2 linked regions of the Methylobacterium mesophilicum SR1.6/6 genome follow. The protein of the gene in region 2 binds, or shares a complex with, the protein of the main gene of each other region. Links are inferred from orthologs where the notes say so. Each region holds a gene or a part of one and is shown on either strand. Other genes may lie near its edges.

Region 1 (8,051 bases), 5.3 Mb from region 2 along the record:
GCATCGCCGTGCAGAACCACCTCGGCCCCGCGGGCCCGGCAGGCATCGACCTTGATGGAAGGCGTAGTCCGCGGCATCACGATGACGGCCCGCGCGCCGAGCTTGGCGGCGGCCAGTGCCACGCCCTGCGCGTGGTTGCCCGCCGAGGCGCAGACTACGCCGCGGGCGATCTGGTCCGGGCTCAGACCCGACATCTTGTTGTAGGCGCCACGCAGCTTGAACGAGAAGACCGGCTGCAGGTCCTCGCGCTTCAGCAGAACCGGGCGGCCGAGCCGCTGAGTCAGGCGCGGCATGGGGTCGAGCGGGCTCTCGATCGCCACATCGTAGACGCGGGCGGTGAGGATCTTGCGGATGTAGTCCGTCACGGTTTGGCTTCTCGACCGGCGCACTGGGCTCTGCCGGCCAGATAGACCCTCCCGCCAGCGGATGCGAGCGCGTGGGACGCGATGCAGGTCAGCCCAGCCGATCGACCAGCGCCGCCACCCATACGACCAGCGCCGCCAACTGCGCCATGAACGTCCCGGCGGAGGCCAAGTCTTTCACGACGCCGATCATCGGGTGGTGCGCAGGGTGGACGTGATCGCAGAGCTTCTCGACGGCGGTGTTGAGGAACTCGGCGGCGAGCATCAGCATCAGGCTGACCAGCAGGGCGACGCGGACCCAGAGGGTTGTGCCGAGGAGGAGGGCCACCGGGACGCCGAGCGCCAGGAGCATCAATTCCTGCCGCACCGCCCGCTCGGTGCGCGCGCCGTGAAGCAGCCCGCGCCAGGAGTTCAGGAAGGCGAGGAGCAGAGCATTCATCGCAACGCGGTTTCCGGTACGGACCTGCTGATCCACTTGGCCAGAAGGGGCCCGGTGAGCAGCACCACGAACAGACGCAGCGTCTGGACGGCGAGGACGAAGGAGACGTCCGCCTTCGAGCCGACCGCGATGATCGCCACCGAATCGAGCCCGCCCGGACTCGTGGCGAGGACCGCGGTGAGGAGATCGATCGGCAGCAGCAGGGTCAGCCCCCAGCCCCAGGCCGCGCAGAGCGCGATCACCGAGAAGGTCGCCACCAGAATACCGGGCAGGGCCGTGACGGTCAGGCGCAGGGTCTCCCGGGTGAAGCGCAGGCCGACATAGATGCCGATGCAGGCATAGGCGATCTCGAGGAGCGGGACCGGCAGGGCCATGCGAACCACGCCGGTGGCGTGGAGCAGGCTGCCGAGGACCATCGGTCCGACCTGCGCGCCAGCCGGCACCCGCAGGGCGAGCGCGGCGCCGGCGCCCAGGACGGCGACCGTCAGGGTCGCCAGAAGGGAGAGGGGCCCGGTCACCTCGCCGGCTCCCGCGGCGGCGCCCGGGATGGGAGATTCCATGAGGAACCGCGCGGCCAGCGAGGCCGAGAACACGACGGCGGCGACGCGCACGTACTGCATGAAGGCGACGAGGCGCGGGTCGGCCCCGAAATCCTCGGCCATCGCAACCATGGCGGACGCGCCGCCGGGAGACGAGCCCCAGGCCGCCGTGGTCCCGGGAAGCACGCGCAGCCGCGTCAGGATCCAGCCGACGAGGCCGCTGACCGCGACGGTCACCAGCACCACGGCGACGATGAGCGGGCCGTCCTCCAGCAGCGTCTGGGCGATCTGCCCGGTCACCGCGTGCGCCACGAGGCAACCGATCGCCGCTTGCGAAGCCTGGAAGGCCGGTCGCGGCACCCGGAGCCGAGAGCCGCCGACGCCGAACGCGATCGCCGCGATCATGGGCCCGAGCAGCAGCGCAGCCGGAAACTGCGCGCGCATCAGCCCGTAGGAAACGATGGCTGCGACGGCGATAAGGGCGACCCAGAGGCCGAAGGTGCGGAGCGAGGGCAAGGGAACCGGCGAAGTATCCACCCGCTCAAGACGGTCGGGCGTAAGACCCGCGCTACACGGCAATATTGGCTCTGTCACGGCGGAGTTTCGGCACGGCGGCCCCGCATCTCCGTCAAGGCTGACAGTTTCTCGCCGGCCGAGCCCCTTACAGGATCCCATCGCCGTCGCGACAGGCGGCCGTGCCGGGCGGCGCATGCGCGCGGAAGAAGGCCGCGAGACTGGCGAGCCCCGTGCCACGGGGATCGCTGGCCCGCCAGATCAGCGCCACGGTACGGCCCAGCCCGTCAACGTCGAACGCCCGCGTCACCGTGAGGCCCGTCGGGTCCGGCCCGGACGGCACGGCCAGGGCCGGCAGCAGCGTGTATCCGGCACCGGCCGCCACCATCGACCGCAGCGTCTCAAGGCTCGTGGCGTGGCGGCCGACCGAGGAGCCGGCGCCGCACGCCGCGATGGCCTGGTCGCGCAGGCAGTTCCCTTCGTCCAGAAGCAGGAGGTCGGGTCCTGCGATCTCCGTCGCCGAGAGGGCGCCGCCGCGGGCGAGGGCGTGCTCGGACGGGCAGGCGAGCCAGAAGGGTTCGATGAAGAGGGGCGAGACCGCCAGCCCCTGCTGCGCCACAGGCAGGGACACCAGGGCGGCGTCGATGCGCCCGTCGCGCAGGCCTTCGATGATCTCGGCCGTGCGCGATTCGGACAGCGAGAGCATCAGCAGCGGGTACTGCTCGCGCAGCGGTCGCATCACCAACGGGAAGAGATACGGTCCCAGCGTCTGGATCGCCGCGAGTACGAGTCGCCCCGTCAGCGGAGCGCCGCGCCCCTCGCTGGCCAGCGCGAGGAGCCGCTGCGCCTCGGCCAGGACCACACGCGCCTGCCGCACGATGACCTGCCCCGCCTCCGTGAGCAGCACCCGGCGATTCGAGCGTTCGAACAAGGTGAGCCCGAGCGCGGTTTCCAGCTTGCGGACCTGCACGCTGAGCGTCGGCTGGCTGACGTTGGAGCGCTCCGCCGCTCGGCCGAAATGGCCTTCGTCCGCGACGGCGACGACATACTCAAGGTCGCGGAGGGATAGGCCGGCGAGGTTCATAGATCACGTCTATCAGAACCTTTGTGACGATGCATTTGCCTCGGGGTTCCACCGGGGTCATAACCACGCACCAGAACGGTTCCAGGCTGGCCCCGTTGTCACCGAGAGCCTTCGCAGAACGGAGAGACGGTACGCATGAGCGATCAACGCCCGATCCTGACCACCCGCCAGGGCCACCCGGTCCGCGACAACCAGAGCACCCGCACGGTCGGTGAGCGCGGCCCCGCGACGCTCGAGAACTACCAGTTCATCGAGAAGATCACGCATTTCGATCGCGAGCGCATCCCGGAGCGCGTCGTCCACGCCCGCGGCGCCGGCGCCCACGGCTGGTTCGAGGCTTACGGCAAGATCGGCGACGAGCCGGCCTCCAAGTACACCCGCGCCCGCGTGCTGAACGAGACTGGCGTCAAGACGCCGATGTTCGTGCGCTTCTCGACCGTCGCCGGCGCGAAGGAGAGCCCTGAAACCGAGCGTGACCCGCGCGGCTTCGCGGTCAAGTTCAAGACCGTCGACGGCAACTGGGACCTCGTGGGCAACAATCTGAAGGTCTTCTTCATCCGCGACGCGATCAAGTTCCCCGACATGATCCACGCGTTCAAGCCGGATCCGGTGACGAACCGCCAGGAGGCGTGGCGCTTCTTCGACTTCGTGGCCCAGCACCCTGAGTCGATCCACATGGTGACGCACCTGAAGTCGCCCTGGGGCATCCCGGCGAACTACCGCGAGATGGAAGGCTCGGGCGTCAACACCTACAAGCTGGTCAACGACCAGGGTGAGGCCGTGCTCTGCAAGTTTCACTGGGAGCCGAAGCAGGGCGTCCGCAACCTGACCTCGCAGCAGGCCTCCGAGATCCAGGCGAAGGATGTCGGCCACGCGACCCGCGACCTCTACGACAACATCAAGGCCGGCAATTTCCCCGAGTGGGAATTCTGCGTCCAGATCATGCCGGACGGCCCGAACGACCACCTGTCGTTCGACCCGCTGGACGACACGAAGCTGTGGCCGGTCGACCAGTTCCCGCTGCTGCCGGTGGGCCGCATGGTGCTCGACCGCGTGCCGGACAACTTCTTCGCCGAGGTCGAGCAGTCGGCCTTCGGCACCGGTGTGCTGGTCGACGGCATCGACTTTTCGGACGATAAGATGCTTCAGGGTCGGACGCTGTCCTATTCGGACACGCAGCGCTACCGCGTCGGCGCCAACTACCTGCAGCTGCCGATCAACGCGCCGCAGCCGGGCGTAAGGGTCTACTCGAACCAGCGCGACGGTCAGATGGCCTACACGGTCGACGGCACCGGCCCGAACAAGCACATCAACTACGAGCCCTCGACCCTGGCCGAGGGCCTGCGCGAGGCGCCGAAGCCCGCGAAGGACTACCACCAGCCGGTGGAGGGCCGTCTCGGCCGGTATCAAACCTCGCGTTGCGAGGACGACTACACCCAGGCCGGCGTTCGCTACCGCTCCTTCGCGGACTGGGAGCGCGACGACCTGATCGCCAACCTCGTCGCCGATATGAAGCAGTGCCCCGAGCCGATCCAGCTCCGGATGGTCTGGCACTTCTGGCACGCGGACGAGGATTACGGCCGCCGCGTCGCCGAGGGTGCCGGGATCGATCTGGAGAAGGCCAAGGCGCTGCCGCCACTGCCGGGCCGCGCCGCCCCGGGCAAGCGCCTGCAGTCCGAGACCTACTCGGACGGCTCGCAGGCGCATCGGGTCGCCGCGGAGTAGGCCTGGCGGTCTCGATCGCACTCGGAGCCCGCGCGGTCACTCGGCCGCGCGGGATTTTTGTTTGAACAGAGGGCGAGGGCTGTGATGGCGCATGTCGTGCACCACCGTCTCGGCCCGAACGCTGTCATCGGTGGCATGCGTGTCTCCTATCTGGCGCGCAGCGACGAGACGGCCGACGGGCTTGGCATCTACCGGGTCGACATGGATCCGCGCACGCCCGGCGCCGGATTGCACCGCCACGCCCGACTGACAGAGACGTTCCAGGTGGAGGCCGGCCGGCTCGCGCTTCACATCGAGGGGACGGATCACGACCTCGGCCCGGGCGAATTCGCGCTGATCCCGCCCGGCGTTTCCCACGCCTTCGCCAATCGCGGCGACCGGCCGGTGCGCTTCACGCTGAGCTTCGCGCCGGCCCTCGGCCGTGAGGGATTCTTCGAGGGGCTCGCCCGGCTGGCCGCGAACGGTCGCCTTTCGGATCAGGCCGCGATGACCGACCTGATGGCGCGCTATGATCAGGAGCCGCTGGCCGGGTTGGCCGGGTGGAGCGCGGTCGACGGCTGAGCGGAGGCATTTTGCGGCTCCGGCTCCGCCGCGCTGACCCTTCGGTCGCGGCCGGCGGCCTGACCGATCAGGATCGCCACGACGGCGATGCCGACGAACAGCGCCCCCGGTACGCCCCATCCGCCTGTGGCCTCATGGGCGAGGCCGAACACCAGCGGGCCGAGGCAGGCGCCCGTGTAGCCGATGCCCTGTGCCATGGCCGACAGGCCCGCGGCGCTCGCCGCGTCGGCGGCGCGCAGCACGATCAGGGTCAGTCCGAGGCCGAAGCATCCGCCGACCCCGAAGCCGAGCGCGCCGGCGGCCGGGATGCGCAGCGAATCCGCCCCGAAGGCGAGGACCAGGAAGGCCGCGGCGGTGAGCCCCGGGATGGCGATGATCCAGGCCCGCTGATCCCGGGCGCGGGCGGCCAGCATGGCGGTCAGCAGAGCGCCGGGGGCCTGAACCAGCGTGGTCAGCGAGGCGTAGAGCCCCGCATCCAGCGGTGTCAGGCCGCGCCCCTGGAGGAGCAGCGGCAGCCAGCCGAATAGGATGTAGGCGAGCGACGATTGCAGGCCCATGAAGCCCGTCACCCACCACGCCAGCGGGTTGCGGAGCAGTCGCCCGGCGGAGGGCGCGGCGGTCGAGACCGTCCGGCGGGCGAACGGGATCCACAGGAAGGCAGCGGCCAGCGCCGGCAGCGACCAAATCGCCAGAGCGGAGGGCCAGCCCCCGCCCAATGCGTGCTCCACCGGCACCGCCGCCCCGGCGCCCGCGGCCGCCCCGAGGCAGAGGGTCATGGTGTAGAGGCCGGTCATCAGGCCGCCGCTGGCAGCGAAATCGCGCTTCACCAGGGCCGGCAGGAGCACGTTGTCGAGCCCGATGCCGATGGCGGCCAGCGCCGTCCCGGCGAAGAGCGGCCAGAGACCGCCGAGGCCGCGCAGCGTCAGGCCGGCCGCCAGGATCGTGGATCCCGCCAGCACGGCGAGGTCAGGGCCGATTCGCCGGATCAGCGGCGCGGCCAGGGCGCAGGCAATGCCGAGGCAGAGTACCGGTAGCGTCGTGAGGATTGCGGCACCGCCGGCGCCCAAGCCGGTCCCGTCGCGGATGGTCGCCAGCAGGGGGCCGACCGTGCTCAGTGCCGGCCGCAGGTTGAACGCGACCAGCATCAGCGCGAGCCCGAGCAGGAACCGGCCCGGAGCGGTGCGATCGGGGGTCACGTGAGGCTCACGCGGGGTTCACGGTTGCCGACGCGCGATCAGGGCGCCGCCGAGGCAGGCGGCGAGCATCAGGGCGAAGGCAGCGTCGCCGATCCGGCGGTACAGGGTGCCTCCGATGATCGGGGCGGGCAGATCGGCATCGAGCCACGTTTCCTCGTCCAGTTTGGTCTGGGCGACGATCCGACCGTGCGGGTCGACCACCGCGGAGATCCCGGTATTGGCGTCGCGCACGAGGGGCAGCCCTTCCTCGACGGCGCGCAGGCGTGCCTGCGCGAGGTGCTGGCGGGGACCCGGCGTGTCGCCGAACCACGCGTCGTTGGTGACGTTCAGGATCAGGCCGGGCGCCACCGGTACGGCCTGACCGGCGGGCAGGATCGCACCGGGAAAGATCGCCTCGTAGCAGATCGTCGCCGCCACCGGTGGCAGGCCCGGAACTGTCAGGATCCGCTGGGCGGCGGCCGACCCGGCGGAGAAGCCGCCCGGGATCGCCACGAACTGGCGCAGGCCGAGCGCCCGCAGGGCGGCGTCGAGCGGCGCCGGAAGGTACTCGCCGAAGGGAACGAGGTGAACCTTGTCGTAGGTGTCGGAGATCGCACCGCCCGGGCCGATCACCATCACGGCGTTGAAGTAGCGCAGCCGCTCGCCGGGCAGCGGCTCCTCCGCGCGGGCCGCGCCGGTGATCAGGTGCTGACCCGGCTTGAGGCCGGCCGCGACCTTGGCCAAGGCGTCGGGATCGCGCTGAATCAGGAACGGGAAGGCGGATTCCGGCCAGACGATGTGGGTCGGCTCGGCCTCGCCGGCCCCTACGGGACGCTGGCTCAGCTCGATGTAGCGGTCCACGATGTCGGCCCGGTTCTCGGGCCTGAACTTGGCGTCCTGAGGCAGGTTCGGCTGCACGAGGCGCAGCCGAACGCCGGCCACGGCCGGATCGGGCGGTCCGAGGCGCGCGGCGCCGTAGAGACCCATGCCGATCAGCACGATTGCGGCCGCCGCGCTGGGACCGTACCGGCTGCGCGGGTGCGATCCGGTGGCGAGCGTCGCGGGCGCGGCGCAGATCAGGACGGCCAGGATCGTCAGGCCGTAAAGCCCGATCTCCGCGGCCCACTGCATCAGCCAGAGGTTCTGGGCGAGCGCCATCCCGAGGGTGTTCCAGGGAAAGCCCGTGAACAGGTGGCCGCGGAGCCACTCGGCGCCGCCGAGCCCGAAGGCCAGGGCGGCGATTCGCGCGGGCCCGCGCCCCCACAGGAGGCCGGCCGCCCCGAAGCCCGCCCCGTAGAATAGGCCTAGCCCGAAGGGCAGGCCGATGACGCCGAGCGGTAATGCCCAGAGGAACTCGTCCGCCTCCACGAGGAAGGCCTGTCCGAGCCACCACAGGCCGGCGGTGAGGTAGCCGAAGCCCCACGCCCAGCCGAGCAGGAAGCACGGCCAGAATCGCCGAAGGGTCGTGAGGCCGGCGGAGGCCCCGTCCTGGAGCCAGACCGCGACGGTCAGGGAAAGGATGAGGGCCGGCAGCATGCCGTAAGGCGGCATCGCCAGGGCCCCGAGCGCGCCGACGATCCAGGCCAAGCTGAGTCGGCGCCATCCGGTCAGGCGCAGGATGACCAGGACCGCACCGCGCGGGGGACCAGACGC
Region 2 (16,897 bases):
CTGCGCGGCAACGCCGGCGAGGCCCGCCCCGAGCGCGCAGGCGGCCGCGAGAAGGGTGAGAAAGGTCCTGCGCATCACCGTCGCGTCCCGCGCCTGTCCACCGGCCGAGGAAACCCCGCCCGCATCCGGATAACAAGCGTGACCATATTACGGTTTCGGCGCCGGATCGAATGCGAAATGCCGCATCGGCACCGGACGCCGTCCGCCCGGCCGGGCCGCGTCCGTCCTCAGTAGATCCCGGCCAGGCGGGCGTTCTTCGTCCCGGCGGGGCCCGCCGCGCGACCCGCCATCGCCGGCTTGGCGGCGCCGGCCTTGGGGGCCGCACCGGCCTTCCCGGGGGCGCCCGCCTGGGCGAGCGTGCCGGCCCTGGGCGGGGCTCCGCCGACGGGCGCGGCCGCCTTGGACGGGACCGCGGCGAGGCGCGCCAGGGCGAGCTTGGCGGAGGCGGGCATCGCCGCGGCGGGCGCCTTGGCGAGTTGCGTCGCGCCGGGCACGGGATGCCCGGTCCCGACCGCCTTCGGGGCGGTTCTGGCGGCCGCAGGCATGGCCTCATGCCCGGCCCTATTCCCGGCCGCATGACCGGACGGCGGGGCGGCCTGGGCCAGAGCCGGGTTGAGACCCGCAACCTTCACACCCGCGGCCGGCACGCCCGCACCCCTGGAGCCCGCCTCCCGGGCCGCGGCGACCTGCACGGGCGCCGGGCGGAAGTCCCGCACCGGCGGGGCCGTGGGCTGCACCGCCGCCGGGACCGACACGGCGGCCGCGGCGAGCACGATCGGTGCGCGCACCGGCGCCCGCTCGGGCCGGGCGGCCGGAGTCGCGGCGGGCTCCTCACGCTCTTGGACACGCTCTTGAGCGGGCTTGAAGGCGAGGGGCTCGGGGGCCGAGCGTGCGTAGCGCTCGGGCTCCTCCGACGGGCCGAGATCGGCCACCATCACGGCGGAGCGCCCGGCCGGGCGCCCGTCGGTGCGCAGGCTGGCCAAGAGCTTGCGGTCGTCGCTGCCGGCGACCGAGGCCTTGCCGACATACTCGACCCGCACCCGCGCGGTGCCCTTGCGGTGGAAGCCCAGGGCATCGGCCGCCTCCTCCGAGACGTCCATGACCCGGCCCGCGTGGTAGGGGCCGCGGTCGTTGACGCGGACCACCATCGAGTAGCCGTTGTCGAGGTTGGTCACCCGGGCGTAGCTCGGCAGCGGCAGGGTCGGGTGGGCGGCCGCGATCGAGTGGCGGTCGAACACCTCGCCGTTGGCGGTCATGCGGCCGTGGAAGGCCGATCCGTACCAGGAGGCGAGGCCCTCGCGCACGTAGCCGTTCGGGTTCTCCTTCGGCACGTAGGTCTGGCCGGCCACCACGTAGGGTTTGCCGGTGTAGCGGCGTCCGCCGCCCTTCGGGATCATGTCGCCCTCGTTGTAGAGGCGCGGGCTCGCCTTGACGCCGTATTTCGGATCGACGCCGTTGCCGGCCGCCGCGAGCTTCTGCTGGGGAGAGGTGGCGCAGTTGGCGGTGGCCAGGGCCACGCCCGAGACGGCCATGAGCCGCAGGGCGAGGCGCGCCGGCCGGGGAAGCGTCGTGCGCACCATCGTGGGGGGTCACCAAACTCTACGCGTGGCCGGGGCCCGAACCGGACCGGAGGCGGCCGCGCCAAGGGGCCGCAACCGGGTCCACCCAGAATTGTAGCGGTCGCGTAAAGGAAGCCTGAACAAAGCCGGCCATCGGGGTTCAGAAACCCGGCCACGGCGGTGCCGGCAGCGCGTGTCCTGCAGGAGAGCACGGACACAGTCGGTGAGATGAACCAGAAGTTCGAAATCGCGGGGGCGTGCGGGTTCCCGCGCCGCGCCGGCGACGCCGCTCACGCAACGGCCCGGCACACCGGCCCTGGCGAAGCGCGGCGCCCCCTCGTCCAGGAGGAGAGGAGGACGCGCGCGTCAGCGGCCTTGCGCGTCGGTCAGCTGGGCGATGGACCGGGCGCCCCGCTGCTTGAACAGCAGGTCGAGGCCCTCCAGCATCAGGGCGTGCATCTTGGTCCGCTCGGCGTAGGCGAGGTCGCGGAGCTGGTCGTAGACCGGCGGCTCCAGGTAGACCGACATCTGGCGGGCGCGCTGCTTGAGCGTGGCGGCGGGCTTCGGCGCCGGGGGGGCGAGGGCCAGCGACACGATCTCGGCGCCCTGCGGCCGGGCCGCGGCCCCCTTCGCGGACAGAGCCTTGGCGGGCGGGTTCGCCGAGGCCACGATCGCCGCGAGGCTGAGCTTAGGCGGCTTGGACATGCTGGCCCGTCCTCAGGGACTGCGTGCGGCGCTCGATCCACGACCACAGGCGGCGGACCTCCCCGGCAGCCTGGCCCTTGGGGTTGAACTCGGTGACGCCCTGTCCCAGGCCGATCGCGTCTTGATGGTCGGTGCGCGACACGATGTTCACGTCCGGCAGGATTCCGAGCACCGCCAGGCCGTCCGCGGCGTCGCGGACGCGGTAGGAGCGCGGCGGGGTCTGGTTCAGCACGAAGGCGAACTTCTTCTCCAGCCGGTAGACCGCCGCCAGCGTCGGCTTGAAGGCCCGCAGGTCCGCGGGTGTCGGCCGGCACGGGATGATGCACAGGTCCGCCGCGCGGATCGCCGACAGCGTGCCGGTGGAATCGACACCCGGCGTGTCGATGAAGACGAAGTCGTAGGCGGAGTCGCGCAGGCGCTCCATCACGGCGTCGATCTGGGTGGCGTCGATCTGAGCCACCTCCGGACCGTCGGCGGTGCGGTGGTCGAGCCAGTCGGAGATGGTGGCCTGGCGGTCCATCTCCAGGATGCAGACCGTGTGGCCCGCCTCCCGGGCGGCCACCGCCAGGGAGATGCACAGCGTGCTCTTGCCGCTGCCGCCCTTCTGCGTGACGAAGGTGATCGCTTTCATCCTGGGCGTCCTCCAGAAGGCCCCGCGCGTCCCGTACCAGGCGCCAGCCGGCTCCGGCCGGCGCGCCGAGCGGGTCAACCTCAGGTGTCGAGATTCGCGGCCTGCCGCGATCCTGTGACCCAAGGATGCCCCGACGCACGGTGGGGCCATCATGGTTAACGACCCGTTAAGATCGCCACTCGCGCCGGCGACACGGATTCGGGTGGAAAGCTGGGCAGGTATCTAAACTTCAGGTTAAGATTTTCGGCACAGAATGGGTTAACAGCCTTTCCAGCGCCGTTCGAATACCGTAGCGTAGACAGGGCTGGCCTGAGGAGCGTGTCGGAGGTGAATACCTCAAGTTTAAAGACAATGGATGTCCCGGCGAGGAATGGCATGGCCGAAGCCCCGATCCCGCAATCCGTCCTGGACGCCTCCGGCGTGGTCGGAACGTGGGTCCACGATATCTGGGCCGGACAGCTGGCGCTCTCGGCCTCCCTGGCGGGTCTGCTCGGCCTCGACCCGGAGAAGGCCGCGGCCGGCGTGCCTCTCGAAGCCTTCCTCGACCGCACCCATCCCGAGGATCGCATCCGCATCGAGAGCTACCTGCACGCGGTGGCCGAGACCGGCGGCCCCATGGAGGCGGAATTCCGGACCCGCGACACCCGGACTGGCATCCGCACCCTGCTGCTGCGCGGCCGGATCGAGCGCGACCCCGCCGGCGGGGCGACCCGGGGCCGGGGCATCGCCATCGACCGGACGGAGGAGCAGGCGGCCAACCTCGTGCAGAGCGAGCGCGTCGTGAACCGGATGGCGGAGCACATCATCGCCCTGCGCGACCTCGCCCGCGCCCTCAACCGGCCGGCGCTCACGGACCGGATCGAGCACCTGATGATCGAGATCGGCTTCGAACTCGCCCGCTTCCTGCCCGAGCCCGAGGACGAGCCGCGCCACTGAGCCCCCGGACGCGCCCCTGACGGCGCCGCGCGCCCTCGATTGATCGCGCCCGGCCCGGCAAGCTACTGTCCCGGCAAAGACTTGCGGAAAGACTTTGCCGGGAGGACGGGAATGGCCCGCGACACGATCTACGACCGCGACCTCGACCGCGTGCCGGCCAACCACCAGCCGCTGACGCCCCTGCTCTACCTCGACCGGGCGGCGCGGGTCTTTCCCGACCACGTGGCGGTGATCCACGGCGCCCTGCGGCGGCCCTACCGGGACCTCTACGCCCGGGCCCGCCGCCTCGCCTCGGCGCTGGTCGGACGCGGGATCGGCCGCGGCGACACCGTGGCGGCCCTGCTCGCCAACACGCCCGAGATGATCGAGTGCCACTACGGCGTGCCGATGACCGGCGCGGTGCTCAACACCCTCAACACCCGCCTCGACGCCGAGGCGATCCGCTTCTGCCTGGAGCACGGCGAGGCCAAGGTGCTGATCACCGACCGGGAATTCGCCCGGACGGCCGCCGCGGCCCTCGAGGGCCTCGCGGCGAAACCCTTCGTGATCGACGTCGACGATCCGGAATACGACGGCCCCGGCGCCCGCCTGGGCGAGACCGACTACGAGGCCTTCCTGGCCGGCGGCGACCCGGAGCACGACTGGCAGCTGCCCGGCGACGAGTGGGACGCGATCACGCTGAACTACACGTCCGGCACCACGGGCGACCCGAAGGGCGTGGTCTACCACCACCGCGGCGCGGCGCTGCTCGCGCTCGGAAACGTCATCACGGGCGGGCTCGGCCAGCACCCGGTCTATCTCTGGACCCTGCCGATGTTCCACTGCAACGGCTGGTGCTTCCCCTGGACCCTGTCGGTCGTGGCCGGGACCCATGTCTGCCTGCGGCAGGTGCGGGCCGAGGCGATGTACCGGCTGATGGCCGAGCACGGGGTCACGCATCTCTGCGGCGCGCCGATCGTCATGCAGATGCTGATCAACGCTTCCGACGCCGAGCGCCGGGACCTGCGGACGCGCGTCGCCTTCTTCACCGCCGCGGCCCCGCCCCCGAGGCGGTGCTCGCCGGCATGTCGGAGGCCGGATTCGACGTCACCCACCTGTACGGTCTGACCGAGAGCTACGGCCCGGCGGTGGTCAACGCCTGGCACGCCGACTGGGACGCGCTCGCGGCGGACCAGCGGGCGGCCAGGAAGGCGCGCCAGGGCGTGCGCTACCCGGTGCTGGAGGCCCTCGACGTGCGCGACCCGGAGACGCTGGAGCCGGTGCCCGCCGACGGGAGCACGATCGGCGAGGTGATGATGCGCGGCAACGTGGTGATGCGCGGCTACCTCAAGAACCCGGCGGCCACGGAGGCGGCCTTCAAGGGCGGCTGGTTCCGCACCGGCGACCTCGGGGTGAAGCACCCGGACGGCTACGTCCAGCTCAAGGACCGCTCGAAGGACATCATCATCTCGGGGGGCGAGAACATCTCGTCGATCGAGGTCGAGGATGCCCTGTTCAAGCACCCGGCGGTGGCCGCCGCCGCGGTGGTGGCCAAGCCGGACCCGAAATGGGGCGAGACGCCCTGCGCCTTCGTGGAGCTGAAGCCCGGCACCTCGCCCAGCGCCGACGAGCTGATCCAGTGGTGCCGGGGGCGTCTCGCCTCCTACAAGCTCCCCCGCCACGTGGTCTTCGGCGAATTGCCGAAGACCTCGACCGGCAAGGTGCAGAAATTCCTCCTGCGCGAGCGCGCCCGGCAGGATGAGGCCTGAGGACGAGGCGTAAGGCCTGCGGTCAGGCCTGCGGGGGATCCCGGCGGTCGGCCCGGACCGGGATCCGCACGGCCCGGGCGGCACGCAGGTCGGCCGCGATCTGGGCGAAGAACGCCTGGAACGACACCAGGCTGAACAGGGCGATGGAGGCGACCAGGGCGGCGGAGACCAGGGTCTTGGCGGTTGCGGGATCCACGGCTTGGAGTCCTTGGTTCGGTCCCGCCCGGGCTGTCCGGGCGGGGGCGCCGCATCGGGCGTCCGATCTGCAAGGTGGGTGCTCCGCCGCGCCGACGCCAGCGTCGCCGTGGTCGCGCCAGGCATGCGCCTGGGTTCGGGCTCGGCCGGGATCGTGGTTGCCGGATGCGCGAAGGCCGGGCGCGATATTCGGACCTGACGTGCGGGGCGGTGCAGCTTTCCCGGTTGGCCGAGCGTTGCGTTTCCCGCAATAAGCGCCCGCGCGGAGCAGGGCGCATCCGGGAGGGACGGCATGGCCGGCAACGGCATCGCGAACGGCGCCCGGGTGGCGTTGCTCGCCGCTCAAGGGGTGATCCTGGGAATCACCTTGGCGGCAGGGGCGGCGCTGGCCCAGGGGACGGTCCCGGCCCAGATACCGGCCCAGATACCGGCCCAGGCGACCTCGCAGGCCCGGCCCGCCGCCCTGGGGGGACCTCAGGGCCCGTCGCAGGCGACGGTGCAGGCCACGGCGCAGGAGCCGGGCGAGCCGGTGACCCGGGCGGGCTACTTCTACATCGGCGGCCGCTACGAGAAGCTCGGCGACAAGACCGTGATGGTCGGCCAGATGTTCGTGCAGTCCCGCACCCCGGCCCGGATCACGCAAGCCTACCCGGTGGTGATGGTCCACGGCCTCGCCCAGACCGGCGTGAACTTCCTCGCCACCGCGGACGGCCGCCCGGGCTGGGTGCAGCGCTTCGTCGAGAGAGGCTACCAGGTCTACGTGGTCGATCAGGTGGGACGCGGGCGCTCGGGCACCAACCCGGAGGTCTACGGACCCTACGACCGGCTGGGCACCCGCAGCCTGGAGCGGACCCACACGGCGCCCGAGGTCTACGACCTCTACCCGCAGGCCAAGCTCCACAATCGCTGGCCGGGCGGGGCCGGCGTGCAGGGCAATGCCGGGTTCGACCAGTTCTTCGCCAGCCAGGTCCCGTTCCTGGCCAACAGCCAGCAGACCGAGGAGCTGGTCGACCCCGCCCTGGTGGCGCTCCTCGAGAAGGTCGGGCCGGCGATCCTGCTCACCCACGGCCAGGCGGCCCTGTTCGGCTGGGCGGCCTCGGACGCCCGGCCCGACCTCGTGAAGGCGCATGTGGCGGTCGAGCCGAGCGGGCCGCCCTTCTTCGACGTTCAGTTCCGCGGCGGCAAGGACTTCTGGGAGAAGGCCGGGGACGGGCGCGCCCGCGCCTACGGGCTGACCCGCATGCCCCTGACCTTCGATCCGCCCGTCAAGGCGCCCGAGGACCTGATCGTGGCGCAGCAGGCCAAGGCGACGGCCGACGGGGCCGTGCGCTGCTGGCTGCAGGGCGAGCCGGCCCGGACCCTGCCGAACCTCGCCAAGGTGCCGACCGTGGTGGTGACCGCGGAGGCCTCGTTCCACGCCACCTACGATGCCTGCACGGTCGCCTTCCTGGCCCAGGCCGGCGCCAAGCCCGACGTGATCCGGCTGGCCGACCGGGGCCTGAACGGCAACGGCCACATGATGATGCTGGAGACCAACAGCGATGCCTTGGCGGATCTGCTGGCCGGCTGGATCGCGGGCCGGGCGCGGTAGGCCGGGCCGGTAGGCCGATCGCGCGCCGGTTCCGGACCGTCGCGTCCCCTGACACGTGCCTGACCTTTCGGGCTGCCGGCCTTCGCTACCGAGGCGTGTCGCCACGGCAACAGCCGTCGCCTGAAGCGCGAGGGCCGCTTGCGATGAAGCGTGGCTGCGCGTACTCCGGGTTGAAGAAAAATCAATCCCCCCAGCAGTTTAGCACAATTCTAAACAGCGCGGCAGCGACGTCGGGACCGGTTCCGGCGCGTGCGGCCGGCTGCCCGCTTCGTCGCACACGGCCAGGTCCCATGAGAGTCGCTCACCCCCGTTCCGGCGCCCTGCGTGCCCTCCTTGCCGGCGCCTCGCTCGCCGTCCTGGTCCAGGCTGCGCCGAGCTTTGCCCAGGACGCGACGCCGCCGCGCCCCCGGGCGAACAACCCGGCCAACCAGACCGCGCAGGGAAGCGTGCAGCTCGAGGAGCTGAGCGTCACCGGCCAGGGCGGGCCGGTCGTCGCCGGACCGGTGCGGGAGGATCCGCGTGGGCCGATCACCGGCTTCGTCGCCAAGCGCTCGCTCACCGCCACCAAGACCGACACGCCGCTGATCGAGACGCCGCAATCGATCACCGTGATCGGGCGCCAGCAGCTCGACGCCCAGAAGCCCCAGTCGGTCTCGGAGGCGATCCAGTACGCGCCGGGCGTGTTCGGCAGCCCCTTCGGCCCGGATACCCGCCAGGACTTCTTCCTGATCCGCGGCTTCACCACCAACGACACCGGACTCTACAAGGACGGGCTGCAACTTCTGAACTTCGGCTTCGGCGGCTTCCAGCTGGAGACGTTCGGCCTGGAGCGCATCGAGGTGCTGCGCGGACCCGCCGCCGTGCTGTTCGGCGCCGGCAATCCGGGCGGCGTCGTCAACCTCGTGTCCAAGCGCCCGCCCCTCGACCCGCTGCGCTACATCGAGGCCGGCGGCGGCTCCTTCGGGCAGAAGTACCTCGCCTTCGACCTCGGCGGCCCGGCCGACGCGGAGGGGCACTGGTTCTACCGCCTGACCGCCATCGGGCGGAACGGCGGCACCCAGGTCGACGGCGTCGAGGACAACCGCGGCTACATCGCGCCGTCCTTCACCTACAAGCCCGACGGGGCCACGACCTTCACGATCCTGTCGAGCTTCCAGCACGACGAGACCGGCCGCATCAACGCGTTCCTGCCCTATTACGGCACCGTGCGCCCGCAGGCCGAGGGCCTGCGCATCCCGCGCTCGTACAACACCCAGGACAACATCCAGAACCGGTACCGGCGCACCCAGGCCTTCATCGGCTACGAGTTCGAGCACGTCTTCAACGACGTCTGGACGGTGCGCCAGAACGCCCGCTACGCGATCTCGCAATCCTACGACAACTCCCTCAGCGGCGGCATCGGATACGTCGACCCGGTCACGCAGACCCAGCTCAGCCGCTACCGTTTCCAGGCGGCCTCGACGGCGCGCCAGTTCAACGTCGACACCCAGGCGATCGCGCGGTTCGACGACGGCCTGTTCGCCCACACCTTCCTGATGGGCGTCGACTACAAGTATTTCAGCCTGAACGACAATCAGGGCACGTTCTTCGGCGTCGACCCGTTCAACCTCGCGGCGCCGAACTTCGTCAGCCCCGCCGGGCCGGTCTCACCCTACCTCATCAACTTCGACCAGTTCCAGCAGACCGGCCTCTACGTGCAGGATCAGATCAAGCTCACGCCGCAGCTGACCCTGATCGCCTCCGGCCGCGGCGACTTCACCACCAACGAGGTCAACAACAAGCTCGCCAGCCCGATCTCCCGCACGACCCAGAACGCCAACGCGGCCACCGAGCGCTTCGCGCTGATCTACAACTTCGACTTCGGCCTCGCGCCGTACGTCTCCTACGCGACCTCGTTCAACCCGCAGGTGGGCACGAACGCGTTCAGCCAGCCGTTCAAGCCGACCACGGGCGAGCAGTACGAGGCCGGCGTGAAGTACGAGCCGCCGGGGACGAACCTGTTCGTCACGGCCGCGTTCTTCGACCTCGCCCTCAACAACTCGCTCACCACCGACCCGAACAACGTCTTCAACTCGCTCCAGCTCGGGCTGACGCGCTCGCGGGGCTTCGAGGGCTCGCTCACGGCGAGCCTCACGCCGGAGCTCAACGTGGTCGCCTCGGTGACGACCTATGACCTGAAGATCGAGCGGGGCGACAATGTCGGCCGGACGCCCGCGGGCGTGCCGCAGACCTTCGCGTCGGTGTTCGGCGACTACACGATCCCCACGGGCGAATTCGCGGGCTTCGGCTTCGGCGGCGGCGTGCGCTACGTCGGGTCCTCCTTCGCCAACACCGACAACACGCTGAAGGTGCCGGAGCGGGTCCTGTTCGACACGCTGGTCCACTACACCAGCGGCAACTGGCGCTTCGCCATCAACGCCGCGAACATCTTCGACAAGCGCTTCGTCTCGTCCTGCACGTCGATCAACGCCTGCTTCTACGGCGAGGCGCGGCGGGTCACGGCGAGCCTGAGCTACAAGTGGTGAGGCGGAGGGCTTGGCGCGCTCTCCGCCGAAGTGGAGACCGGTTCGGCGAGAGCGCGCCACGACAAAGGCTTAGAGCCGCGCCTGATTGCGACGCGCATGGTACACGACAATGCGCTGTACTAAGTCGATCCACTCAAACCCCCTCATCCTGAGGTGACCGCGTCAGCGGGCCTCGAAGGCGGGCTCCAGGGATCGCGCAGGCTTCTGGAGGGCTCCTTCGAGTCCTCCGCTCCGCTCCGGCACCTCAGGATGAGGTGGTGGGTGGGATGACCGGTCCGAGAGCTTCCCGGTCTTGTGTCGTGTCTCGATTGTACCGCGATCGGTCTCGGCTCTAGCGGCGCGCCCCGATCGACCGGCCGCAGCTTCCGCGACGGTGGCCCGCGGCGGGCGTAGCGGATGCCGCTTCGCCCGCCGCCGTCGACGATGACGACGTCCCCGAAAGCCCGCGGAGCCGGAACCGGTCCGGACCCGTCAGCGGTGATGGCGATGGTAACGGTGATGCCGGTGCATCCGGTGGGCGCGGTGCCGCATCATCCGCGATTCCATCCGGGCGTTGCGGTGCATGCCGCCGAAGCGGCCGTTGCCCTGCGCGGCGGCGTTCCGGTCGAGGCCGTCGCCCGGCGAGGCGAGGCTCGGGCTCGCGGCGCCGAGGACGAGGCCGAGCGCGAGCGTCGCGCCGAGGATGATCTTGTTCATGGGACGAATGTCTCTCCGCGACCCAGCGCCGCGCGGACCGAACGGATTAAAATCGGCCCGGTTCCGGCGCGGCCGGGGATCGTGCCGCGGCATCCTGCGGCAGGGAACGTCGGCGCTGTCCGATCGGGCCCGCTCACTCCGCGATGGCGAACAGGGTCAGCGGTCCGGGCAGCACCGCCTGCGGCACCGGGACGGCCCGGATCCCCACCGGCAGCGTTCCCTCGAGCAGATCCATGAAATCCCCCGAGGCGGCGAGCGCGATCTCGGCCGCCTTGGCCTGCGTCTCGATCCGCGCCAGGGCGTTCATCGCCGGACCCAGCACCGTGTACTCGGCCCGCACCCCGTCGTCGAAGACGCCGACCAGGAGGTCGCCCGCGTGCAGGGCGACCACGACCCGCACGGTGAACAGCCCCTCCCGCGCCCGCTCGGCGTTGAGGGCGGCGATCCGGTCCCGGATCGACAGGGCGCAGGCCAGAGCCGCGCGCGCCTGGGCGTCGGGCCGGTCGAGCACGAACTGCACCAGCACGGCGTCGCCGATATACTTGTCGACCAGGCCGCCCTGCTCCGCCACCGCCGCCTGCGCGGCCGCCCGGACCGCCAGCAGGGCCTTCACCATGGCCTCGGGCGGGTGCTCGCGGGAGAGCCGGGAGAAGCCGCGGATGTCGAGGATCATCAGGCAGGCGTGGCGCCGGTGGATCCCGAGGCCGGAATCGCCGTCCTCGGCGGCGAGGTCGAGGGCGACCGTGTCGGGCACGAACCGGGCGAGCTGGGTCCGCTCGTGCTCCATGCGCAGAGCCCGGGCCACCGCGGCGCGCAGGCGGATCATGCCGTCGATCACCAGGAGGCCCGCCGCCATGAAGGTGGCGAGCCCGGTGATCTGCGCGGTCGGGAAGGTGTCGGCGTTGGGGAACAGGTCCGGATGCACCAGCCCGACCAGGAAGGCCGCGCTCCAGCAGACCGTGACCAGCCCGCAGAACACCAGGGTCTGGGCCACCCGCATGCTCAGGCCGGTCTGGAGCAGGAGCAGGAAGGCGGGCAGGCGGCTCACCGCGTCGGCGCCGAGGCCCGCCCCGCCCCCGGCCATCATGTGCTCGATGATCACGTAGACGGCGAGCCCGGCGTTGAGCCCGGTGCCGGCCCAGCTGTAGGCGTTGGCCGCGGGGCCGCCGCCCCGCTCCCGGAGCCCGAACCAGACCGTGCCGAGGCCGTAGAGGCCGAGGATGAACCAGTGGCTCAGGGCGTGGAGCGAGCCGTCATAGGCCTGCGCCGCCATCAGCAGCACCAGCACGATCACCACCCGGAGGCCGAGCAGGCGCAGGCCGCCGCCGGCCTGCATCGCCCGCAGCACCGCCGCGTCGTCGGATCCCGGTTCCGCGCGGCCCTCGGCCGGAGACCGCGCGGACTGCAGCGCGGCGAGCGTCGGGTTGCCGGCGCTGCCCGAGGCCATCAACCGCCCCGGCCGAGGCGCCGGGCCGCCGCGAAGCGGTTGAGGAAGCGCGGCTCCTTCTCGGGGGCGATCCGGACCGCGAGGTGCAGGGTGCCGTCGGCCTCCGACCGGCGGTCGAGGATCTCGGCGTTCTCGTAGAGCCAGTTCAGCGCCGCCCCGTCCTCCGGGGGCAGCGACACCGCGAAGCTCGCGCGGTTGCGCCCGATCCGCGCCTCGATCCGGCTGGCGAGGGCGGCGAGCCCCTCCCCGGTCAGGGCCGAGACCAGGACCGGCGCGGCGCTGTCGCGGTCGTTGCGGGCCTTGGCCTGGCCGCTGAGGTTCAGGAGCCGGGTGCGCTCGTCGTCGTCGAGGAGGTCGGCCTTGTTCCAGACCTCGATGATCCGGTCCGCCGTGGTCTCGATGCCGAGCTCCCGCAGGACCTCGCCGACATCCTCGGCCTGCGCCTCGGAATCGACGTGGGCGACGTCGCGCACGTGGAGCAGCACGTCGGCCTCGATGGCATCCTCCAGCGTCGCCCGGAAGGCCGCGATCAGCGGCGTCGGCAGGTCGGAGATGAAGCCCACCGTGTCGGACAGGATCACGGTCTCGCCGTGGGGCAGCTTGGTCGCCCGGGCGGTGGGGTCGAGGGTGGCGAACAGCATGTCCTTGGCGGTGACCTCGGCGCGGGTCAGGGCGTTGAACAGGCTCGACTTGCCGGCGTTCGTGTAGCCCACCAGCGCGACGATCGGGTACGGCACCCGTGCGCGGCTCTGCCGGTGCAGGCCGCGGGTGCGCACCACCGCGTCGAGATCGCGCTCGATCCGGGTCATGCGCTCCTGGATCATGCGCCGGTCGGCCTCGATCTGGGTCTCGCCGGGGCCGCCCAGGAAGCCGAAGCCGCCGCGCTGACGCTCCAGATGGGTCCAGGATCGGACGAGCCGGGACTTCTGGTAGGCGAGGTGCGCGTGCTCCACCTGGAGCGTGCCCTCGCGCGTGGAGGCGCGCCGGCCGAAGATCTCCAGGATCAGGCCGGTGCGGTCGATGACCTTGGCGCCCCAGGCCTTCTCGAGGTTGCGCTGCTGCACGGGCGAGAGGGCGCAGTCCATCACGACGAGGCCGATCTCGCGGGCGCGGATCAGGCCGGCGATCTCCTCGACCCGGCCCTTGCCGAGATAGGTGGAGGGGCGGATCCGCGGCAGGCTGACGGCGAGGCTCTCGACCACGTCGAGCTCGATCGCGGCGGCGAGCCCGGTCGCCTCGTCGAGGCGGGCCTCCACGGAGCGCGTGGGCGTCACCGGTCCGTGCCCGGCTCCCGCGGCGCCCCGCGCGAGGTAGGGGCCGATCACCAGGGTGTGGGTCGCCGCGGCGATCTCGCCCTCGGGGGCGGCCTGCGCCTGGAGGCGGGCTTCGCCGGACGTCAGCGTTTCGGTCATACGGCCTTTGGCACCGCCGGTCGGCCGGCGGCTTCGTTCGAGAGGTCGGATCCGTCAGAATGGGGATGCGGGCGGGCCGGGCCAAGGCTTGGGGCCGGAAACGCAGCGGATATCCGCGAGGGCGCGGATTGCGCACGTCCTTCCTCCCCTCGCCGGGCTCGCAGATTCGCATCCTTGACCGACGCGCGCTCTCCTCCCCCTTGTGGGGAGGAGTTGGAGGTGGGGGTGGTGCAGGATCGAGCGGTGCGGTGCCTTCTGCACCACCCCACCCCTGGACCCTCCCCACAAGGGGGAGGGAAAAGCGCCCATTTTTCAGAGCGTTGGTCTCAGACCCAGACGTGTGAATATCGTAACCTTTGCAAGGGGAGGAGACGCGCGGATCTACCTCGCCCCAACCCCAGCGAAAACTCACGCCTTCTCGGCGGTCTCGTCCGGCTCGAACAGCTGCACCGGGTGGCCCGGCATGATCGTGGAGATCGCGTGCTTGTAGACCAGCTGCGAGTGCCCGTCCCGGCGCAGCAGCACGCAGAAATTGTCGAACCACGTCACCACGCCCTGGAGCTTGACGCCGTTGACGAGGAAGATGGTCAGCGGGATCTTGTTCTTGCGGACATGATTGAGAAAGGTGTCCTGAAGGTTCTGTGCGCGTTCGCCCGCCATCTTCTTGGCCTTCTTGTTGTCCCGGCTCGCTCCGTCCGGGATGGGTCTGCCGCGCGCCGGATCGTCCGACCTTCCCGACCGCGGCTGTGTATACAAGCACCATGATCTGGTGAAAGCGTGGGCGCAAGCAACCCCCGCGCCGGCCTCATCCGTGACGGATCGGCACCGCTCTCACCGCATCCCCCCGGCCGCCCGTCTCACGGACCGATGCCGAGGGATTTCAACTTACGGTGCAGGGCCGAGCGCTCCATGCCGATGAACTCGGCGGTGCGCGAGATGTTGCCGGAGAACCGCGCGATCTGCGCCACGAGGTACTCCCGCTCGAAGATCTCGCGGGCCTCCCGGAGCGCGAGGCTCATCAGCTTCTCGCCGCCCGCGCCGCCCGGCGTCGTCGGCACCAGGGCGCCGATCTCGGAGGGCAGCATCTCCGAGGTGACCTCCTGCTCCGGGTCGGCCTGGGTCAGGATCATCAGCCGCTCGACGTTGTTCTTGAGCTGGCGGACGTTGCCGGGCCAGTTGTGCGACTGCAGCACCGCCATCGCGTCCTCGGCGATCCGGCGCTTGGGCAGGCCGGTCTGGGACGAGATGTTGTCCATGAAGAACTGGATCAGCTCGGGCACGTCCTCCCGGCGCTCCGACAGGGCCGGCACCCGGATCGGCACCACCGACAGGCGGTGGAACAGGTCCTCCCGGAACCGGCCCGCGGCGATCTCCTCCTGAAGATCCCGGGATGAGGACGAGATGATGCGCACGTCGACATGCACCCGGGTGGTGCCGCCGACCCGCTGGAAGTTCTGGTCGACGAGGACGCGCAGGATCCGGTTCTGGGTCTCCCGCGGCATGTCGGCGACCTCGTCGAGGTAGAGGGTGCCGCCATGGGCTTCCTCCAGGGCGCCGACCCGCCGGCCGCTCTCGCCCTCGACCCCGAACAGCTCCGCCTCCATGGTCTCGGGCAGGATCGCGGCGGCGTTCAACAGCACGAACGGGCCGTTCGAGCGGGCCGAGGCCTTGTGCAGGCTGCGCGCCGCGAGCTCCTTGCCGGAGCCCAGCGCCCCGGTGATCATCACCCGGGCGTTGGTCGGCGCCACCCGGTCGAGGGTCTGGCGCAGCTGGTTGATGGCGAGCGACGCGCCGACGATCCGGTTGGTGGCGCCGGAGCGCGCCGTCAGGTCGCGGACCTCCCGCCGGAGCCGCGAGGCCTCCAGCGCCCGCTCGGCCACCAGGATCAGCCGGTCCGCCTTGAACGGCTTCTCGATGAAGTCGTAGGCGCCCGCCTTGATGGCCGAGACCGCGGTCTCGATGTTGCCGTGGCCCGAGATCATCACCACCGGCAGGTCGGGGTTCGCCGCCTTGATCAGGTCGAGCACCTGCAGGCCGTCGAGCCGGGAGCCCTGCAGCCAGATGTCGAGGAAGACGAGGTGCGGCCGGCGCGCCTCGATGGCGGCGAGCGCCTCGTCCGAGCCGCCGGCCGTGCGGCAGCGGTGGCCCTCGTCGTCCAGGATCCCGGCGACGAGGTCGCGGATGTCGGCCTCGTCGTCGACGATCAGGATATCGGCGCTCATGCGTGCATCTCCGCGATCCGGGGGGCCGTCGACGCGGCGCCCTTCTCCTCTGTCGTGACAGGTAGGGTTTCAGACGGCGCCGCCGCCGGCTCGGGCCCGTGCTCGCGCGGGACCCGCATCCGCACCTGGCCGCCGCGGCCGGCGGGATTGTCGTTCAGCTCGATCCCGCCGCCGTGCTCCTCAAGCACCTTGCTCACGATGGCAAGCCCCAGCCCCGTCCCACCCTCGCGGGTGGTCATGTAGGGCTCGAGCAGCCGCTGGCGGCCCTCGGCGGGGAAACCCTTGCCGTTGTCGGTGACGGCGATCACCGCGAACCCGTCCTCGACGGCGAGGCTGAGCGAGATCTTGCCCTTGCCGAGCTCGGCCTCCGGTACCTCGGCCACCGCCTCGACGGCGTTCTTGAGGATGTTGGTGATCACCTGGCTGAGCAGCCTTATGTCGAAAGCCGCGACAATTTTTTCGGATCCGCCGGCCCCGCTCTGAGCCGAGAACGCGAAGTCGATGTCCGGGTGCGCGACCCGCATCATGAACAGGTTCTGCTTGGCGATCTCGGTGAGGTCGTTCGGCGCGATGGCGGGCTTGGGCATCCGCGCGAAGGCCGAGAACTCGTCGACCATGCGCTTGATCTCGTCCACCTGCCGGACAATCGTGGCGGTGCACTGGTCGAACACCTCCTTGTCGGCGGTGATGACCTTCCCGTACTTGCGCCGGATCCGCTCGGCAGAGAGCTGGATCGGGGTCAGCGGGTTCTTGATCTCGTGGGCGATGCGGCGCGCCACGTCGCCCCAGGCGGAGCTGCGCTGCGCCTGGACGAGGTCGGTGATGTCGTCGAGCGTCACCACCGAGCCGCGGGAAGCCCCCTGCGCCTGCTCGCTCGTGACCCGCACCGTGATGGTGCGCTCGCCCCGCGAGCGGGTGAGCTGGACCTGCTGCTGCTGCAGGCTGCGCGGGCGCGCCTCGCTCTCGGCGAGCACGGGGGCGAGCTCCGGCACCGCGCGGGCCAGCGGCTGGCCGACCAGCGCGTCGCTGGGGAGGTCGAGCATCCGCTCGGCGGCCGGGTTGGCGATGGTGACGAAGCCCGCCGCGTCGAGGCCGATCACCCCCGGCGAGACGCCCGACAGCACGGCCTCGGTGAAGCGGCGGCGGGTGTCGATCAGGTCGCTCGCGGCGATCAGGCCGGCATGCTGGCGGCGCAGCTCCTGGGTCATCTTGTTGAAACTCTCGCCGAGA

Evidence for each region.
Region 1: the proteins of hfq (region 2) and MMSR116_RS27410 are in contact, whole or in part, in a crystal structure (PDB 3VU3), measured with the Escherichia coli proteins. The link is inferred for Methylobacterium mesophilicum SR1.6/6 from one-to-one orthologs.

What each region holds. Positions count from the first base shown.
Region 1 is NZ_CP043538.1:5,787,552-5,795,602, reverse strand. Bases 2,441-5,367 are described here. They hold MMSR116_RS27410 (catalase), read left to right. Parts: upstream 2,441-3,072; coding sequence 3,073-4,662; downstream 4,663-5,367. Other genes in these bases: MMSR116_RS27400 (MFS transporter), read right to left, coding at 5,175-5,367; MMSR116_RS27405 (cupin domain-containing protein), read left to right, coding at 4,747-5,223; MMSR116_RS27415 (LysR substrate-binding domain-containing protein), read right to left, coding at 2,441-2,937. Outside these bases: ilvA (threonine ammonia-lyase, biosynthetic), read right to left, coding at 1-467; MMSR116_RS27425 (diacylglycerol kinase), read right to left, coding at 454-801; MMSR116_RS27420 (AbrB family transcriptional regulator), read right to left, coding at 798-1,856; more of MMSR116_RS27415, read right to left, coding at 2,002-2,440; more of MMSR116_RS27400, read right to left, coding at 5,368-6,419; lnt (apolipoprotein N-acyltransferase), read right to left, coding at 6,438-8,051.
Region 2 is NZ_CP043538.1:432,860-449,756, forward strand. What follows is about bases 12,480-15,338. They hold hfq (RNA chaperone Hfq), read right to left. Parts: upstream 14,106-15,338; coding sequence 13,854-14,105; downstream 12,480-13,853. Other genes in these bases: hflX (GTPase HflX), read right to left, coding at 12,480-13,445; MMSR116_RS02125 (sigma-54-dependent transcriptional regulator), read right to left, coding at 14,303-15,338. Outside these bases: MMSR116_RS02065 (D-alanyl-D-alanine carboxypeptidase family protein), read right to left, coding at 1-75; MMSR116_RS02070 (septal ring lytic transglycosylase RlpA family protein), read right to left, coding at 228-1,580; MMSR116_RS02075 (ribbon-helix-helix domain-containing protein), read right to left, coding at 1,926-2,264; MMSR116_RS02080 (ParA family protein), read right to left, coding at 2,248-2,895; MMSR116_RS02085 (PAS domain-containing protein), read left to right, coding at 3,271-3,831; MMSR116_RS32440 (AMP-binding enzyme), read left to right, coding at 5,145-5,579; MMSR116_RS31255 (hypothetical protein), read right to left, coding at 5,602-5,775; MMSR116_RS02095 (alpha/beta hydrolase), read left to right, coding at 6,067-7,365; MMSR116_RS02100 (TonB-dependent siderophore receptor), read left to right, coding at 7,656-9,890; MMSR116_RS02105 (hypothetical protein), read right to left, coding at 10,362-10,586; MMSR116_RS02110 (adenylate/guanylate cyclase domain-containing protein), read right to left, coding at 10,720-12,033; more of hflX, read right to left, coding at 12,033-12,479; more of MMSR116_RS02125, read right to left, coding at 15,339-15,667; MMSR116_RS02130 (sensor histidine kinase NtrY-like), read right to left, coding at 15,664-16,897. UniProt on the Escherichia coli protein: RNA chaperone that binds small regulatory RNA (sRNAs) and mRNAs to facilitate mRNA translational regulation in response to envelope stress, environmental stress and changes in metabolite concentrations.